3 regions of the Vibrio splendidus genome follow, and region 2 is predicted to be linked to each of the others. Evidence: predicted binding sites of a transcription regulator. Region 2 holds the regulator's gene; each other region holds the start of a gene.

Region 1 (6,201 bases), 490 kb from region 2:
GGAATACTGCGTCACCTTCGTTTACCAACGGTAGAGTTTGTTGACCAATCACGATACCGCCTTTGGTTGTGATTACTTGGCCTTCTTGGTGACCCAATGGAGAACTGATGTAAGCCAGGGTTTGTCCAGCTTCAACTTGTTCGCCAAGCCTTACCATATTACGCAAAATGCCGTCTGATTCAGCGCGGATCCAACTGGTCGATTTGCTTAATACTGGCTCTGGTAACTTCTTACGGTTAGGGCGCAGCATGCCGATTTCTTTCATCACTTGATGCACGCCAAGGTAACCCGCACGAATCGCTAGGTGATCAAAACGCAGCGCTTCACCACCTTCGTAAGTTAATACAGGAATACCCAGCTTTTCCGCTTCGCTACGCAGTGAACCATCACGCAGTGGAGAATCTATGATCACGGGTGTTGCGAACGCTTTTGCGATGCGCAGTGTTTCAGGGTTCGACAGGTTTGCACGGATCTGTGGCAAGTTAGTACGGTGAATCGCACCCGTGTGAAGATCCAGAATGTAATCACAGTGCTTCGCTACGTTCTCAAAGAAGGTGTGAGCGATGCGTGATGTCAGTGATCCTTTTTCACTTCCTGGGAAGCAACGGTTCAGGTCACGACGGTCTGGTAGGTAACGAGACTTATGGATAAAACCGAATACGTTAACGATAGGCACAACAAGTAGTGTTCCTTTCAGTTTCTTTGGATCAATCGCATTGGTCAGCTGTCGTGCAATCTCAACACCGTTTAATTCATCTCCGTGGATCGCCGCGTTTACCATCAGTGTTGGGCCCGCTTGGCGACCATGAATAATTTCAATCGGGATTGAAAGTGGAGAATGCGTGTAAAGCTGAGCCGCTTGCAGTTCAATCTCCATTCTCTGTCCTGGCTGAACAGTATAACCAAGTAATTCGAAGGGTTGATTAGGTTTTAGTCTTGCCATTTAGGTTGTTCTCAACATGGTGATAATTCGCTAACACGGAATGTATCAATCGTTGATTTTTAGTACGAATCAATCGCTTTACGGTGACGACAAAACTTTTTTATGGAGGCGTTTCTTAATTGGTTTCTGTTTTTGATTTAGCTAGTTAGAAGGGGTTTAGAATTGTGAATTTCCTGACAATACATTGATTTAACGCTGATATTTATTGTTCGGTTGGTTGGTATTATCCATCGCCATTTTTTGGCGGCCAAATTCAAATATCGAGATCAAAATGAAAAAAACAATTTCAAAAGTTGTAGCACTAGCAGTGGTATCTGTTGCTCTATCTGGTTGTGTGGGTAGTAACGCAGTAACCGGTTATCTAATGAAGTTTAACGTGAAGGCTGTTGATAACCGTTACGCTCGTGGTGGTTTGAACATACTACTTGCACCTGCGTATGGTCTAACGGTTGCTGCCGATTACCTAGTATTCAACTCACTAGAGTTCTGGACGGGTAGCAACCCACTAACAGGTGCTCCGCACATCTTTGATACTAAGACTGATACTTACCTTGATATCAACGATCAGCTTGATAAGTCACTGACTGAAGCGCCAGTAGGCCCGATCACGAGTGCCGATATGATTGAGAAAGGTCAAATGCAGCAGATCGACGAAAACACTATCCAAATGGACATCACTTACCAATCTGGTGAGCGTGCGACGTTAATCGGTGTTCGTGAAGGCGAGATGGTGACGTACTTCATCGACGGCGAAGTAGTGGCACAAACTTCAATTGATGAGCTAGAAAGCTACGCGGCTTCACGCGCTTAATTATTTATTTAGTCACAAGTAGCAGTGACAAAGATTAGATACAAAAACAGGTACTCATTGAGTACCTGTTTTATTTTGTTCTTAATAAACGGTGTTTACTGAAAAGTGCTATTTATTGAAGAGCCCATTTCTTGGAAAACACCATTTACTGAAAAACACTAGCGAATCGATTTATGCTTTTTCTGGGATCGCAGCAAGTAATGCAACCATTTGGTTCCAGAACAGCTCAACTGTGTCGATCTTCACTTTCTCATCAGGAGAGTGTGGGAACTTGATCGTTGGGCCGAAAGAAACCATATCCATGTTCGGGTAAGGTTCTTTGAACAGACCACACTCAAGGCCAGCATGGATAACCATGATGTTTGGCTTGTGACCGTAGATGCCTTCGTACATGTCGCGGAAGATATGCATGATCTCTGAATCTGCGTCTGGTTTCCAACCTGGGTAAGCACCAGAGAACGCGATGTTAGCGCCTGCTAGTTCAGCAACAGAGTGAAGCATACTTTCTACTTGGCTACGACCAGAGTCGATAAGAGAACGGATCAAGCAAAGTACTGTGATTGAATCTTCTTCTGTTGTGATAACACCTACGTTTAGAGACGTTTCAACAACACCTTCAATCTCGTCACTCATACGAATCACGCCGTTTGGACATGCGTTAAGTGCCGCGATAAAGCGAGCTTGGTCTGCTGACGCTAGTGCGCCCATTTCTACAGAAGCTTCTTCATTGAAAGTCACGATGCTGTCTTCTACTTTACCTAGCTCTGTTGAAAGCAGCTCAGTGTAGTAGTTGTATAGCGAAGCTAATTTCTCTTGGTTTGCAGCAGGAACCGCAACCGTTACGAAGCCCTCACGAGGGATCGCATTACGAAGGCTACCACCTTTGAATTCTACGATGCGAAGGTCTAGCTCTTTTGCGTGACCCGCTAGGAAGCGAGCAATCAGTTTGTTTGCGTTTGCACGACCGGTGTGGATGTCACAACCAGAGTGACCGCCTTTTAGGCCTTTTAGCGTTAGCTTGCGTGTTACGAAGTCAGCTGGAATCGCATTACGTGCAATTTCAAATGTCATTGCGCCGTCGATACCGCCCGCACAACCCATGTACACTTCGCCTTCTTGCTCTGAGTCAGTATTAAGAAGGATATCGCCTTCTAACCAACCCGCTTCAAGACCGAACGCGCCAGTCATGCCTGCTTCTTCATCTACAGTGAGTAGAACTTCGATAGGGCCATGTTGGATTTCGTTTAAAGCAAGAACGGCTAAGCAAGAAGCCATTCCCATGCCGTTATCAGCACCAAGCGTTGTGCCTTTTGCTGTAACCCATTCGCCATCGATGTATGGCTGGATTGGATCTTTTGTAAAGTCGTGATCAGTGTCTTCGTTCTTTTGTGGAACCATATCGATGTGAGCTTGTAGCACGACACCTTTTTTGTTTTCCATACCCGGCGTTGCTGGCTTTTTGATGAATACGTTGCCCGTTGGGTCGCGACGTACATCTAAGCCTTGCTCTGTTGCCCACGCAATAATGTATTGAGCAAGCTCCTCTTCATGTTTCGAAGGGTGCGGGATTGAACAAATTTTATCGAAAAACTGCCAAATAGGGGCAGGGGACAATTTACTGATCTCAGAATGGAATTCAGACACGGATGACTCCTTTTTTATTTGATAACCATATATTTAGGATTTATATAGGTAAAAACTTAGAATAAAAATCTAAAATATGGGTCTGTTTTGATGGCAACAGCATACCACTTGAGCGTTTTGACGAGTAGCGGTTATAAACCTCAAATACCTCAAATTTTGAAAGCGATCTTGTCCACCTGATCATAATTAAGAGACTTGATGCTTATAAATGGCGCAGGCAAACGTTTGTTTAATTCTATTCTGTAATTTAATTACAGAAATAAGTTTTCAAAATAACCACAAATGGCCAAAAGTGTGACGAATAGCAAAAAATACTTGTAATCTTTTTTCTTTAGGGTATATTAATAACCAACTTCTGAGATGAAGAGTAAATGCTCAAAGGATGAGTCCGTTTTATCGCCTCCAAGGAACCGAGAAATCAAATTCGTTTTTTATTGATTTATTAAGGTGATAGTTATGAAAGGTTTACCATCTGCAATGTTCTGGATTAACAGCTCTGTTTACACTAGCAACTTTGCATACCCTACAAGCTTTGGTTACTAATACCGTAAGCATGTAACTCGAACAGTTTTGTTCACCCCTATATATTGGAATTCTTTTACAGCCCTTTTGGTTGACAGATTCTACCGCCACTCAGTTTTGAGTGGCGTTTTTTTTGCCTGCTACTTTTCCAAACCGCTTTCGCTTGTCACTTTCTTTGCTGTTCTGAGTGGTTGTTTTTTAAACGCCAAAATATCAATTTGCGTCTTATTACTGATCCTGTTGAAAAATACACAACTCTTGTGGGTTTAAATTGAGAATATGATGGCTACATTCTCAATGGAAATAACCGACGGTTGAAAAAATAACCAAGTAATCACATCGCCTTTATTTCATTTAATCTATTGTTTTTAATGGTTATTATTCTTGTTATTCCTCATTTGTAATCGCTTTGTTTCATACGGCATTCTGATAAATATCGATTAGAGCCTTAATTCTATCTGGAATTTGTTATTTGATAACTTTATAATCCACAGCCAATCGTTTACGCAACCGTTTACTTTTTACCCTTATAGGATTCGATAATGTTCGAAAAGCTATTCAAACTCAGTGAAAATGGCACCAATGTGCGCACTGAAATCATCGCAGGTCTAACCACCTTCCTAACAATGGCTTACATCATTTTTGTAAACCCAATGATTCTAGCTGATGCTGGTATGGACCATGGCGCTGTATTTGTAGCAACCTGTTTAGCGGCTGCTATTGGCTGTTTCATCATGGGCTTTGTTGCTAACTACCCAATTGCTCAAGCACCAGGCATGGGCTTGAACGCATTCTTTACCTACGCTGTTGTAATGGGTATGGGTTATACGTGGCAAGTTGCTCTGGCAGCGGTTTTCGTATCAGGCGTGATCTTCATCTTCTTAAGTATCTTTAAGATTCGTGAATGGATTATTAACTCGATCCCTATGTCTCTGCGTGTTGGTATCTCTGCGGGTATCGGCCTTTTCCTTGCGTTTATCGCGCTTAGCAATGCAGGCATCGTTGTTTCTAACCCAGCGACTAAAGTTTCACTGGGCGATATCACTGCGATTGCGCCAATGTTAGGTGCGCTTGGTTTCTTCATTACTATTGCTCTTGTACACCGTGGTGTGAAAGGCGCAGTAATGATCGCGATTCTCGCTATCACAGCGATTGGTATTGCGATCGGTGACGTTCAATACGGCGGCATCATGTCGACACCACCAAGCCTTGCTCCTACATTCATGCAGCTTGATTTCTCTGCTGTATTTGAAATCGGTATGATTTCAGTTGTATTCGCATTCTTGTTCGTCGATTTGTTCGATACCGCGGGTACCTTGGTTGGTGTTGCAACGAAAGCAAACCTAATCAAAGAAGACGGTAAACTACCGCGCTTGAACAAAGCACTGCTTGCTGACTCTACAGCAACATCTATTGGTGCATTGCTAGGTACATCAAACACAACTTCTTATGTTGAGAGTGTTGCGGGTGTTGCTGAAGGCGGTCGTACCGGTCTAACTGCTGTTGTTGTTGGTATCTTATTCCTACTGGCTCTTTTCTTCTCGCCACTTGCAGGTATGATTCCGGCTTACGCAACATCAGGTGCACTTTTCTATGTAGCAATTCTGATGATGTCTGGCCTAGTTGGCATTGATTGGCGTGATCTTACGGAAGCCGCACCAGTCGTGGTAACATGTCTGCTTATGCCGCTGACGTACTCTATCGCTGAGGGTATCTCACTAGGTTTCATCGCTTACGCTGCAATTAAGCTGCTAAGTGGTAAAGGTCGCGACGTTTCACCTGCTGTGTGGGTAATGTCGGTTATCTTTATTCTTAAATACATTTTCGCTTAATCGTCTAGATTTCTGCTTAATCGCTGAAGAGGCTATGTAAGGCATAGCCTCTAATAACATGACAAAATTATTAGGTTTTATACTATGAGCAACAAATTCGTTATCACTTGGGACAACATGCAGACTTACTGCCGTCAACTTGCTGAAAAGCAAATGCCAGCAGAGCAGTGGAAAGGCATCTGGGCAGTAAGCCGTGGTGGTTTGGTTCCTGGTGCAATCTTGGCTCGCGAACTGGGTATTCGTCACGTAGATACGATTTGTATTTCTAGCTACGACCACGATCACCAACGTGATATGACAGTCGTTAAAGCACCTGAAGGTGACGGCGAAGGCTTCCTAATCGTTGAAGATCTTGTTGATAGTGGTGATACTGCACGCAAGCTTCGCGAAATGTACCCTAAAGCGAAATTGATCGCTGTATGTGCTAAGCCATCTGGTGCTGATTTACT
Region 2 (6,201 bases):
CGAAATTACGGTCTTCAGTCACGGCTACTTGAGTTATTATGTCCTATCGTGCCTGCTATTCTGTCACAGGAATTTCAGGAATAAAGAGGCGATATCTCTTTTTACTACTAAGTGATGTTTTTTCGGACTATTCGGATATGTTTGAGCTGAAAAAAGTAGTGTCCTCGCTATTGATGCCACTGCCAGCAATGTTAATTCTCGCTTTTCTGGGTTTAGCCCTAGTGATGTTTACTACCAAAAGGAAGACGGGTTGCCTAATCACCCTTTCAGCCCTATGTGGTATTTTCCTAATCGCTTTCCAGCCAGTTTCTAGTCAACTTTTAATGCCAATGGAAAGGCAACACACCGCTTTTTTACCTGTCGATGAAACCGTCGATTACGTGATGGTTCTCGGAAGTGGTCACGTCGTAGACGACCAAATCCCACCAACATCAGAGCTTAGTCGCACCGGTCTAATGCGTTTAAGTGAAGGGATTCGTATTCTACGCCTTTACCCTGGTGCAAAACTCATTTTGTCTGGCTATGGCGCAGGCACTGAGGTGAGCAATGCTAGAATGATGGCCAAAGTTGCGTTGGCTCTAGGTGTCGCAAAGCCCGATATCATTCTGCTTGAAACAGCGAAAGACACATGGGAAGAAGCCCGACAAGCCGCTGCGTTCGTTAAAAATAAAAGAATGGTACTGGTAACTTCCGCTAGCCATATGACTCGCGCATTGAATGAATTCCATGCAGCTGGCATGAAGCCATTACCAGCCCCAACCAATTACCTTGCACAAGAAGGGATTGTTGAACCTTGGAATAAGTACATGCCTAAAGCTCTTTACCTTGAGCAAACTGAGCGTTACTAGCACGAAACAATGGGGTTGATGTGGCAAAGCCTGCGTGATTGGCTTGATACAAGCAATGACACCGTTGAAGAACCCATTGTTGTTCCTGAAACATCTCGCTTAGTTGAAGATGACGGTGGTATTTCTGCGGCTCAGCCTCAATAAACTCAACCGAATCAGTAAACTGAATTTTATCAGTAGACATAATCTTACCTGTAGACATAGTCTTATCTGTAGATTCGGCCAGATAGGCAAGACTGATTAACCAAGTAATTTGCAGGTTTCCAGTTCGTAAACACTAGAAGCTAAGCAATAAAAAAGCCGAGACATCAATGATGTCTCGGCTTTTTACGTTTAAATATCGTTGTTGATTAATCACTCCCGCAGGAAATCAATCACCAGCGAACATGTAACCTTCACCGTGAACCGTTACAAAAATTTGTGGATTCTTAGGGTCAAACTCCATCTTCGCACGCATACGACGGATTAACACATCGATAGTTCGATCGTTTGGAGCATCCACTCGGTGACTGATCATATTCAGAATGCGTTCACGACTTAATACCTGGTTAGGATAAGAAGAGAGCGCAACCAACAGTTCATATTCAGCTTTAGTCAGTTTTACCGGTTCGCCGTTTTTGCTTAGCGCACGACGAGGGATATCAAACGTCCACTCACCAAAACGAACCACAGATTCGTCTTCAGTCTCTTCAACCTTACCTGCTGCTGTTTTACGAGCGGCAGAAATGCGCCAAAGTAGGTTTTTAACTCGAACCAATAACTCGCGAAGTTCGAAGGGTTTAGTAACGTAATCGTCAGCGCCCATTTCAAGGCCAACGATTTTGTCGATGCTATCCGTGCGTCCAGTAACTAAAATAATTCCAATGTCTGATTGACTGCGTAATTCGCGAGTTAGCATCAATCCATCTTCGCCTGGTAAGTTGATGTCCAGCATAATGAGGTCAACGTTGTTTTCTTCTAACACGTTTCTCATTTGAGCGCCGCTTTCTGCTTCGCTTACTGTGTAACCTTCGTTCTGGAAGTATCCGACCAGTTTACTGCGGGTTACCACATCATCTTCTACGACTAATACGTGATAGCTCATCTACACCACTTTTCTTATTTAATAGTTTCAGTGACTATTCTATTCATAACTCGTAACAATTCTAGTGGTACACAAGATAAAAGCCAGAAACATGGATCTTTTTTGATACAAGACAATCTTAAACCTTGCTATTTATCGTCCATCGCAATTCAATATAGGCATTACTACTAACGAGTAACTTTGCGTTTCGCAAATAACCTTGTTATTCAGCCTTGGTGTGCTTATGCACTAGTGACTTCAAGATGCATATAAGTAACACCACAAGACTAAATCAGGATCTAAGAAATGAAAGATACGAAAGCGTTCAACGAGCAAAGAGCAGAAATATACTGGTGGCTATCAAGCTTATTCGCTAAAGAGCTCACTCAAGAAGAACTCGATCACTACCACTCTGTTGAAATTCGTTCTTTCCTAACTGGTTTAGGCGAAAATGAAACACTAAAGCCAGCGATCGATAGCCTAGTGGATGCGCTAAACCGCCTACAAACGCGTGAAGATGCTCAACTAGAATTGTCTGCTGACTTCTGTGACTTATTCTTAAAAACAGATAAGCATGGCGCACTTCCTTACGCTTCTATGTATATCGGTGAGACTGGCCTTTTGAATGATAAGCCAGCAAAAGATATGGAAGAGATCATGGCTAAGCACAACTTAGTGGTGAACCAAGACCTAAAAGAACCAGCTGACCACATCGCTATCGAACTCGACTTCCTTGGCAACTTGATCATCCGTTCTAATGAAACTGAGCTTGAAGAAGAGCTAGAAAAATCGTTCATTGTTCAACAGCAATTTATCGAGCAACAACTTCTTACTTGGGTACCAAAGTTCAACGTTAAATGTCATGACGTTGACGAATTCGGTTTCTACGCATCAGTCTCATCTCTGTTACTTGCATTCTGCAAATTGGACACACAATACCTCGCTGGTGAATAAGCTTATTGGATGACTCGTTAAATAAATTCAGAAGAATGTGACAATTCACCCGGATTTCCGGGTGAATTTTATTGCGAGTAATTTCTAGTCAGTCTAAAATTGTGACCGCAAACGATAAAATATGAAACATTCACGAAATGCTATGCTTATTATAGTTTTGAGCATTTCGGTGTTAAGACAAGCCGCTCAATAGCGGTTTTTTGTTTTTTAGCACTTTAGTACCCAAAGAGCCCTACAAATTTAAGCTCTTAGTTAGGTAGCTTAACGGCTACTTCATTCCGTACTTTGGGAAAGTAGCTTCTAATAGGATAAAACCATGGCCACTATAAAAGATGTCGCTCGCTTAGCAGGCGTATCAACAACAACCGTTTCTCACGTAATCAACAAAACTCGCTTTGTTGCAGAAGCGACGCAAGAAAAAGTAAATAAAGCCGTAGACGAACTGAACTATGCACCAAGTGCCGTTGCTCGTAGTTTGAAGTGCAATACAACCCGCACTATCGGCATGCTAGTTACTCAATCAACTAACCTATTCTTCTCTGAAGTTATCGATGGTGTTGAAAGCTACTGCTACCGTCAAGGTTACACTTTGATCCTGTGTAATACGGGCGGTATCTATGAGAAGCAACGTGACTACATTCGAATGCTTGCAGAGAAACGTGTAGATGGCATCTTAGTTATGTGTTCTGACCTAACTGAAGAGCTGAGAGGCATGTTAGACCGTCACGCTGACATTCCTAAAGTGATTATGGATTGGGGCCCTGAGAGTTCTCAAGCAGATAAGATCATCGACAACTCTGAAGAAGGTGGTTACCTAGCGACCAAATACCTCATTGATCACGGTCACTCCAAGATTGCTTGTTTAAGTGGCCACTTAGACAAAGCGGCATGTGTTGAACGCATCGCGGGTTACAAACGCGCACTCAACGAAGCTAAGATTGCTGCCGATGATAACATGATCATTGAAGGTAACTTCGAGTGTGATACTGCGGTTCTTGCGGCAGAGAAAATCATTAAGATGGTAGATCGCCCAACGGCCGTATTCTGTTTTAACGACACGATGGCACTCGGCCTAATGAGCAGACTGCAAGAGAAAGGAATTCGTATCCCTGAAGATATTTCAGTGATCGGCTATGACAACATCGAGCTGGCTGAATACTTCTCTCCGCCGTTAACAACGGTTCACCAACCCAAACGTCGTGTTGGTAAGAACGCTTTCGAAATTTTGTTAGAACGCATTAAAGATAAAGACCATGAAAAGCGTGTGTTCGAAATGCATCCTGAAATTGTTGAGCGAAGCACAGTTAAAACGTTAAATTAATTGATAAATTCAGTTTAATATAATTAAGCGCACCTTTAGGTGCGCTTTTTTTATCAACAACATGAATGAACCTGGTATCATACTGGAAAGATCATTAATTGAAGCAATATCACATTTTGAAATAACAAGTGTGAGCCTCATTCAACAAAAACTTTATTCTATTCAATCAGTCACGCACAGGGCAAATCACTTGAAAGAGTGAGACGCAAAGCTTCCGGCCTAAACCACTCGTTGGTATGGTAGCGGGGTTACCGATGGCAAAATGCAGTAACTACTAATAATTTAGTAATTTACGGCTAATTGACAATTTAATTGCAACATTTTGCTAATCTCTCGGACCTGCTTATTTGGTGGCGTAGTTCAAATACACCGAGATAAATAACATGGATAAACCGATACTAAAGGATTCAATGAAATTATTTGAATCCCTAGGAAAAATAAAATCACGCTCGATGTTTGGTGGCTTCGGTCTTTTTGCTGATGACACTATGTTTGCTCTGGTTGTAAATGACCAGTTGCACATACGAGCAGACAAATGCACAACGAAACAGTTCGAACAACAAGGGTTTCAACCGTACGTCTACAAAAAACGTGGTTTCCCTGTCGTTACTAAATATTTCGCTTTACCTGAAGGCCTGTGGCAAGACCAAGAGAAAATCTTGCAGCTTGCAACGACGTCTCTGGGTTTTGCTAAAGAAGAAAAAGCTGAGCAATCTTCAGCTAAGCCTACTCGACTCAAAGATCTGCCCAACCTTCGACTCGCCACTGAGCGTATGTTGAAAAAAGCAGGGATCGATTCCGTAGAACGTTTATATGAATCTGGCTCTGTAAACGCATTTAACGCCATCAAAGAATCACATGCGTCTTCTGTCAGTATTGAACTACTTTGGGCGTTAGAAGGCGCGATCAATGGCACACATTGGTCTGTTATACCGCAGCAGCGTCGTGAAGAGCTTATCAATCGCGTCAATTAACATTGTCAGTGCAAATTATCTATATAACTAAGCCGCATTTACTGCGGCTTTTTTTATATCTGCTGAAAGTTAATCTATGCTTTGCCTGTCTATCTATACTAATGGTATACATTGAAAATTTGGAGGAAGTATCAATGAGTAAGAAAATGATATTGGGTATTGTGTTGGTCGTAACCATCGTCTTGTTAGGCGTCAATTTCGGCCAATACCTAACGCTTGAAAATGCCAAGGCCCAACAAGCCGTTTTAAATGACTACATTGATAGCAACTTCATTGCTGCCGCTGCTATCTATTTTGTCGCGTATATAATGATTACTGCTTTCTCCATTCCTGGTGCCGCTGTTGTGACCCTATTAGGGGCCGCGCTATTTGGCTTCTGGAACAGCTTGCTGCTGGTATCTTTCGCGAGTGCGATCGGTGCGACCTTAGCATTCTTAAGTAGCCGTTATCTGTTACGTGACTGGATTCAAACCAAGTTTGGTGACAAATTAGCAACGATTAACAAGGGCGTTGAAAAAGACGGAGCATTTTACTTATTTTCTCTGCGTCTGATTCCTGTCTTCCCGTTTTTCCTTATCAATCTGTTGATGGGTCTAACACCGATGTCAGTGAGTCGTTACTACATTACGAGTCAAATAGGGATGTTACCGGGTACTGCTGTTTTCTTGAATGCTGGTACTCAACTCGCGGAAATTGATTCACTTTCGGGTATCGTGTCCCCTTCAGTACTATTGTCATTTGCCTTACTGGGTGTATTCCCAATCATTGCTAAATGGTTGATGAATAAATTTCGCTCAGCACCTGTGGCTGAATAACGTATATAACTGAATAACGTATACTTATAATAGCTAAATAACGCATATAGCCAGATAAGGTTCTATCTCAATGAAAATCTTCAGTGCATCGAATCCGACAGAAGCTCATATCATCTGTGGATTGTTAGAAAGCGAGAATATTGCCTGTGAAGTCCGTGGTGAAGGGTTGTTCGGATTGAAAGGGGAAATCCCATTCACTGAAGAAACTGACCCTTACGTATGGTTA
Region 3 (6,201 bases), 930 kb from region 2:
GAATGGAGCTGTAGTTAATAGAGCTGTAGTTAATAGAGCTGTTGTTAATAGAGCGATTGTTAATAGAGTTGTTGCTAATAGAGCTATTGCGATAGCCGCTGCAGCAGTAGTTTTGTCGTTATCGGCGTGTACTGATGAACAGCCGAGCACTGAAGATAAAGTTGCCTCGCGAGTCGAATCATTAGGGATAGAGTCGGAACCAGCACCGAAGCTTAAAGCGGAAGCTAAAACTGAGGTTGAAACGCTTGTCGATAGCAAGGTAACCACCAAAGATTACATACCTAGTTTAGTTTCAGGTGAAAAGTTGGTACAGAACTTATGTAGTCAGTGCCATGGTGACAAGATCATTCCCTTCGTACAATCTTATCCAAACATCAAAGGTCAGAAAGCTGGGTATATTCTTAAGCAGCTGCGCAATTTTAAAAGCGATGAGCGCCAAGATTTGTACATGCAGTCGGTGGTGAAACACCTTTCGGATGAAGACTTACAAGATGCTGCGGCGTTTTATAGCACGTTGAAGCCATTAGATTTATACAATCGGACTAAAGAGTATTATCACCAATAAGTGAGGCTTTGTGGGAAGTTGGTTAAGTTGATTTTTACGAGATTTTATAGATAAAACAATAGGTAACGATAGGTTAAACAGTAAATAAAACAAAGGGCTGCGATTATGCAGCCCTTTGTCGTTCTTGTTTGTGATAAGCGTTTATGCCAGTGGTTAAGCCGCTTTGATGTGCGTGGTAATGTAAGGTTGCCATGCTTGTTGGTAAAGCTCTAAAGATTGGCGTCTTAGGCTATTAATTTGTGCTGCTTCAATGTCATTGATAGGGCGTTGTTCTGCAATTGCGTGACGCTCAATGCCTTGGATGATTTCGTAAAGCTCGTGCTCAGGGCCACTTTTCACATCAGCAATCGCTTTTAAGTGAAGTTGAACCTCTGCAATGATGTTGGTCTTTGGCAAACGAACCAACAAGTTAAGGTCACGGTAGCCAGAGTCAGCTGGTGATTTAAACTTGTTTTTCAGCTTAACAACGTCTGCTTCACGGCTTAGCGCTTCGTAAACTTCAACCAAGCTCTCGACATCATTCGCGATAATAGTTGCACGGGCTAAGTCGGTAATTTTTGTCACATCACCATCAAGCTCAAGGGCGATTTTTTCTTCTGCACGAGCTTGAGATTTAACGCCAGCAAATAGCGCTTCAGAATTGGTGAGTAGGGCAGTACTTTTACAGATAGTTTCTAGTTCAGCTTGGCCTTGATGCGCTTTGCTGTACAGAATATCGAAGTCGGTGTAAGGCTGAGTCGGGCGTGAGTCGAAGGCTTTGATGCCGTAAAGGCCGCTCAAACTATGACGGAATACGTTTGATGAAACTTGGTTTTGCGCAGGAGTGCGCGTTTGATCAGTCGAACTTGTTGAAACAGGTGCTGCTGCGAATGCAGGCGCTCGGCTCAATACCAATAGCATTAGGGCCGTCGTACGGAGAAATACACTCATTCAAACTCCAAAATACAAGGTTACAAAAACGGGTAGTTAAAAGGGGTAACCAGTAACGCACAAGAGTAAAAACAGCTTAACTAAACTCACTACATATTAAATGGGGCTAGCTAAGACAGAAACCAACTTTAACGTTTAATATTGCTTTAAAATGTGAAGATATAGACAAATAATCCAACCGTTAGTTCCGCAATTATTAGAACTTTGAACTTAGCCAGTTTCTGATTTCATCGAAACCAATGTGGTACTTTAAACCAAGCTAAGGTTGCTCTTACCTCTCTATACTGTACCCTTGCATTATGACTGTTTAACATGAACGAAAGATGAATAATCCTGAATTTTGGCACAATAAATGGGCAGCCAACCAAATTGGTTTCCACCTCGAAGATGTAAACCCACTTCTGATTAAATTTTGGGAAAATACTGAGCCTAGCTACGAGAAAAGTGTGTTTGTTCCACTTTGTGGTAAGAGTGAAGATTTGATTTGGTTGGCGACAAAGCATAGTGATGTGCAAGGTGTCGAACTCAGCCAGATTGCGGTTCGCGCATTTTTTGCAGAGCACCTTTACACCCCGACTGTGACTCAAATCAGCGGTCAGCACGAGCTGTATCAATTCGATGAACTGAACATCTACACGGGCGATTACTTCTCAGCGCCAATCCAGCCTGTCGATACCATTTATGATCGCGCGTCTTTAGTCGCATTGCCTGAAGAGATGCGAGTGCAGTATGTAGAGCGTTTGAAACAACTACTGAAACCGGGTGGTAAGATCCTTCTAGTGACTCTGGATTACGACCAAAACGAGATGGCAGGGCCTCCGTTTAGCGTACCTAAACTAGAGATTGATCAGTTGTTCGCGGGATACAAAATCACATTGTTGAATCAAGATATTGCAGACGATGAACATCCGAAGATTGCCAAAAAAGGCTTGTCTCGATTTAGTGAAGAAGTGTACTTGATTGAGTCAGACGCTTAAGCGCAGTGAGCTCTCTAGCGAAAAGACCGCTTCAATAAAAAAGATAACACCAACAAAAAGACGGGCTCGATAGCCCGTCTTTTTTGTTGTTCAGGTTTGAAGTCGTGATTGTTCAGATGCGAGAACGTAATGTTTCAGATCTGAGTTAGTCGTTACCAATTAGTAGTCATTAGCTAGAAAATAGTAATTAGCAGCTAGTAAATTACTTTTACTTTAGAAGCACTCTCAATTGCATCTTCAATCGCAGTCTCAGTGCTGTTGCGAAGAGTAAGCGCCACACCTAGACGACGGCGACCATCGATATCAGGTTTACCAAACAAGCGAACTTGCGTCTGTGGTGCGTCTAGCGCCTCTGTAAGACCTTCAAAACGAATGTTGGTTGAAGTGCCTTGACCAAGAATAACCGCTGATGCACATGGGCCGTATTGCGTGATGGATTTGATCGGCATACCGGTAAACGCGCGTACGTGCAGTGCGAATTCAGATGAGTCTTGAGACATAAGAGTCACTAAGCCAGTATCGTGTGGGCGAGGGGATACTTCGTTGAAGATAACGTGATCGCCTTTAACAAACAGCTCTACGCCGAAGATACCGTGACCACCTAGTGCATTAACCACTTGTTCAGCGGTGTATTGCGCTGTTTTAAGTGCGTTGTCTGACATGACTTGTGGCTGCCATGATTCACGGTAATCACCATCTTCTTGGCGGTGACCGATAGGCGCACAGAAATGCACACCGTCGACTGCGCGAACGGTTAGAAGCGTGATCTCGTAATCAAAGTCGATGAAGCCTTCAACGATCACACGACCCGCACCAGTACGACCGCCTTCTTGTGCGTAGTCCCAAGACTTCTGAATGTCTTCCTCTGTTTTGATAACGCTTTGGCCTTTACCTGAAGAGCTCATTACTGGCTTAACAACGCAAGGCATGCCCACGAATTCAACAGCGGCAGCGAAGTCTTCAAAGGTGTCTGCAAAGCGGTAAGGAGAAGTGCTCAGTTTTAGCTCTTCTGCAGCTAGGCGACGGATACCTTCGCGGTTCATCGTTAGCTTAGTCGCATTTGCAGTGGGGACGACATTTAAGCCTTGCGCTTCTAGCTCTACCAACTTGCTGGTGGCAATAGCTTCAATTTCAGGAACCACATAATCTGGCTTTTCTAGTTCAATGATCGCTTGAAGTGCATCGCCGTCTAACATGTCTAATACATGGCTACGATGCGCAACTTGCATCGCTGGTGCGTCTGCATAACGGTCACAAGCAATAACTTCCAAACCTAAACGTTGGCACTCGATAGCAACTTCTTTGCCGAGTTCACCTGAACCTAATAGAAGTACACGAGTAGCATTTTCACGAGTAGCAGTACCAAACATAGAAATTCCTTCCGATCTTTTGAGCGATTGATTGAAAACGGGGTGATCATACTTATTTCAATGGCAAAAGCAAACGTTTGCGCAAGTTGTTGCGTTAATTACAGGTATAAAAAAAGCAGCCCCGTTAAATAGGGCTGCTTATTTAAAATTTTGTTAATTAGATGTACTTAGATTGCTAAGTAAGTCACTGGAATGTCGGGATTAATCGCTTCTAATGTAGATTGCGTATCCGCTAGGTGACTGATGCTACCTTCGGCAATTTCAACCAACGCTGCACTTTCAATCTGTTCAAAATCGAAGCAAGCCAGTTTAAGTTGAATCAACGCCACTTGTAGAGGAGGTAAGCTCGGGTTGAACGCTGCGTTTTCAGCGTAAGCACCGGTGAAAATCTCACCCGACGTCAATTGCAGTGAAACACCACTTAGGTTTTTGGTGTAAGGCGCATGGCTGCGGTTTAGTGCTGCTAGCGCTTCTACAACAATAGGCGTTGTTTCTTCAGTCGTGTGTTTATGATCAAGCTTAGTCATTAGGCCAGTTGTCACACCTAAGTCAGCAGGGCCGAATGAGTCTGGTAGGTACTCTTGCAGAGACATTTCATCACGTTGTGGAAGCTGAACTTTAAGTTCTTTTGCTGTGGTCAGTTCGTTCATGAATTGACGACAGTGGCCACAAGGGCTGAAATTGATTGTGATATCAGAGATACCTTGTTCGCCTTTCATCCAAGCGTGGCTGATTGCAGATTGCTCAGCGTGTACTGTTTGGCCAAGTTGAGCACCAGCGATTTCAAGGTTTGCACCAAAATACAGAGTGCCAGACAAACCACGCACGATTGCACCAACATAAAAGTCAGATAACGGAGCGTAAGAATAGGCTGCGGCAAAAGGAAGTAGCGCAATACGTAGCTCGTCATCCGCTAAACCACTTGCTTGCAGTAGGCTAGCAAATTGTTCTGGAGACAATGTCGCGTCAAAGTTGTCTGCTAATACGATGTCACTCAAAAGTGCTTTGATTGCTGTTGGAGCACTTTCCAGCGCCAGGGTAATACGACTGTTCATGTTGAATCCTTAATTGACCTTAGGCTTTAATTCTATGCAATGCTCAGGAATTTTCTGTGACTTTGATCACTACTGTGTTGTTGTTGTTACATTGGTTTGCACAATTAGAGTGAGGTCACAGATGAAATCGATTGCAAGAGTAAAAACTACCATTGATATCGCACTTATTGCTTGAAATTGAGTTTGGTTTGTCACGTATTGATGAATAAATGAGAGAAAAAAGCCCAAGCTATCACTGAAATAATCAGGTTATGCTTGGGCTTATTGATATCTGTAACGCTTAAAAGTCGCGAACCAGTGAGTTTAGCAATTTACCAACTCATCTATTTAGAGCGCGTATAAACTGTAATCAAAGTGGTTAAGAGTAGAACCAAACCACAAGCGAAAATATACTCGGTGCGATAATCGAGGTAATGACGCCACAGAGCACAAGCGCTAGAGAACTGAATGCAGCATCTTCCTGATTCTTTTCAGCACAGGTCGCAGTACCTAAAGCGTGAGACACGGTACCCATGGTTAAACCACGCGCGATAGGGCTCTTAATACCAATGAGATTGTAGATTGGATAAGCAAAAATTGCCCCAAATAGACCAACAATCAATACCAGTATTGCCGCAATTGCTGCTTCACCACCTAAATGGCTCGATACTTCCATCGCAATTGGTGTGGTGACTGACTTACCTAATAAACTCGCAATCAAAGTTAAGTCCGCTTTAAAAGCCACTGCGATTAATGCTGTCGTTGCCATCGACATCACACTGCCTAGCGTGCAAGCAAAGGTAATAATGCGCCAGTTGGCTCTGATTTGAGGTAGCTGTTCATAAAGCGGGTAAGCAAGTGCAACAACCGCAGGCTGAAGCATGTAGGTAATCCAGGTGTTGTCGGCATAGTAAGTCTCAAACGGTACTTTGAAGAACGTGAGTATCGGAATGATGATACCAATGCTGATCAGTAGGGGATTACACAGCGGTGAGTTTACTTTTTGACTTACCCAGCGAGCAAACAGGAATACCACGATGGTGAGTAGAATCCACATGATCAGTTACCTCTCGAAAGCAAGCGGTCTAAAAACCATGATAAGGACACCAACACCAGCAACGTGCCACCAACGGCGCTCGCCATAATTGGCAATGCGTTCGCGATGAGCATGTCGAAGTGATCCATCAACCCAACACTGATCGGAACAAACAGTAAGATCATTAGGCGGATAATCAAGCTTGCGCCGGGTTGTACCCAGTGCGAAGGAACAATACCAATCACCATGGCGGCAAACAGAATCAACATGCCAAAAATACTGCCAGGGA

Evidence for each region. Region 2 encodes PurR, which represses purine synthesis genes. Its sites were predicted from a motif close to TNANGNAAACGTTTNCNTNA; they were not measured.
Region 1: OCU90_RS13720 (NCS2 family permease) is a predicted target of PurR. The motif match lies at 4,423-4,442, and genes of this name have one in related genera.
Region 3: purT (formate-dependent phosphoribosylglycinamide formyltransferase) is a predicted target of PurR. The motif match lies at 3,908-3,927, and genes of this name have one in related genera.

What each region holds. Positions count from the first base shown of each region.
Region 1 is NZ_AP025508.1:3,088,488-3,094,688, reverse strand. It holds gene OCU90_RS13735 (succinylglutamate desuccinylase/aspartoacylase family protein) at 1-943, opposite strand, end outside; gene OCU90_RS13730 (DUF3332 family protein) at 1,215-1,754, shown strand; gene OCU90_RS13725 (aminoacyl-histidine dipeptidase) at 1,926-3,398, opposite strand; gene OCU90_RS13720 (NCS2 family permease) at 4,463-5,752, shown strand; gene gpt (xanthine phosphoribosyltransferase) at 5,837-6,201, shown strand, end outside.
Region 2 is NZ_AP025508.1:2,594,478-2,600,678, forward strand. It holds gene cmoM (tRNA uridine 5-oxyacetic acid(34) methyltransferase CmoM) at 1-22, opposite strand, end outside; partial or broken gene elyC (envelope biogenesis factor ElyC) at 138-992, shown strand; gene torR (two-component system response regulator TorR) at 1,219-1,932, opposite strand; gene torD (molecular chaperone TorD) at 2,218-2,865, shown strand; gene purR (HTH-type transcriptional repressor PurR) at 3,182-4,186, shown strand; cyclic di-GMP riboswitch class I at 4,357-4,442, shown strand; gene OCU90_RS11560 (TfoX/Sxy family DNA transformation protein) at 4,570-5,160, shown strand; gene OCU90_RS11565 (TVP38/TMEM64 family protein) at 5,295-5,975, shown strand; gene OCU90_RS11570 (putative signal transducing protein) at 6,046-6,201, shown strand, end outside.
Region 3 is NZ_AP025508.1:1,665,291-1,671,491, forward strand. It holds gene OCU90_RS07405 (c-type cytochrome) at 1-565, shown strand, start outside; gene OCU90_RS07410 (RelA/SpoT domain-containing protein) at 719-1,495, opposite strand; gene OCU90_RS07415 (thiopurine S-methyltransferase) at 1,819-2,472, shown strand; gene purT (formate-dependent phosphoribosylglycinamide formyltransferase) at 2,667-3,842, opposite strand; gene cdd (cytidine deaminase) at 4,010-4,897, opposite strand; gene OCU90_RS07430 (LrgB family protein) at 5,256-5,933, opposite strand; gene OCU90_RS07435 (CidA/LrgA family protein) at 5,936-6,201, opposite strand, start outside.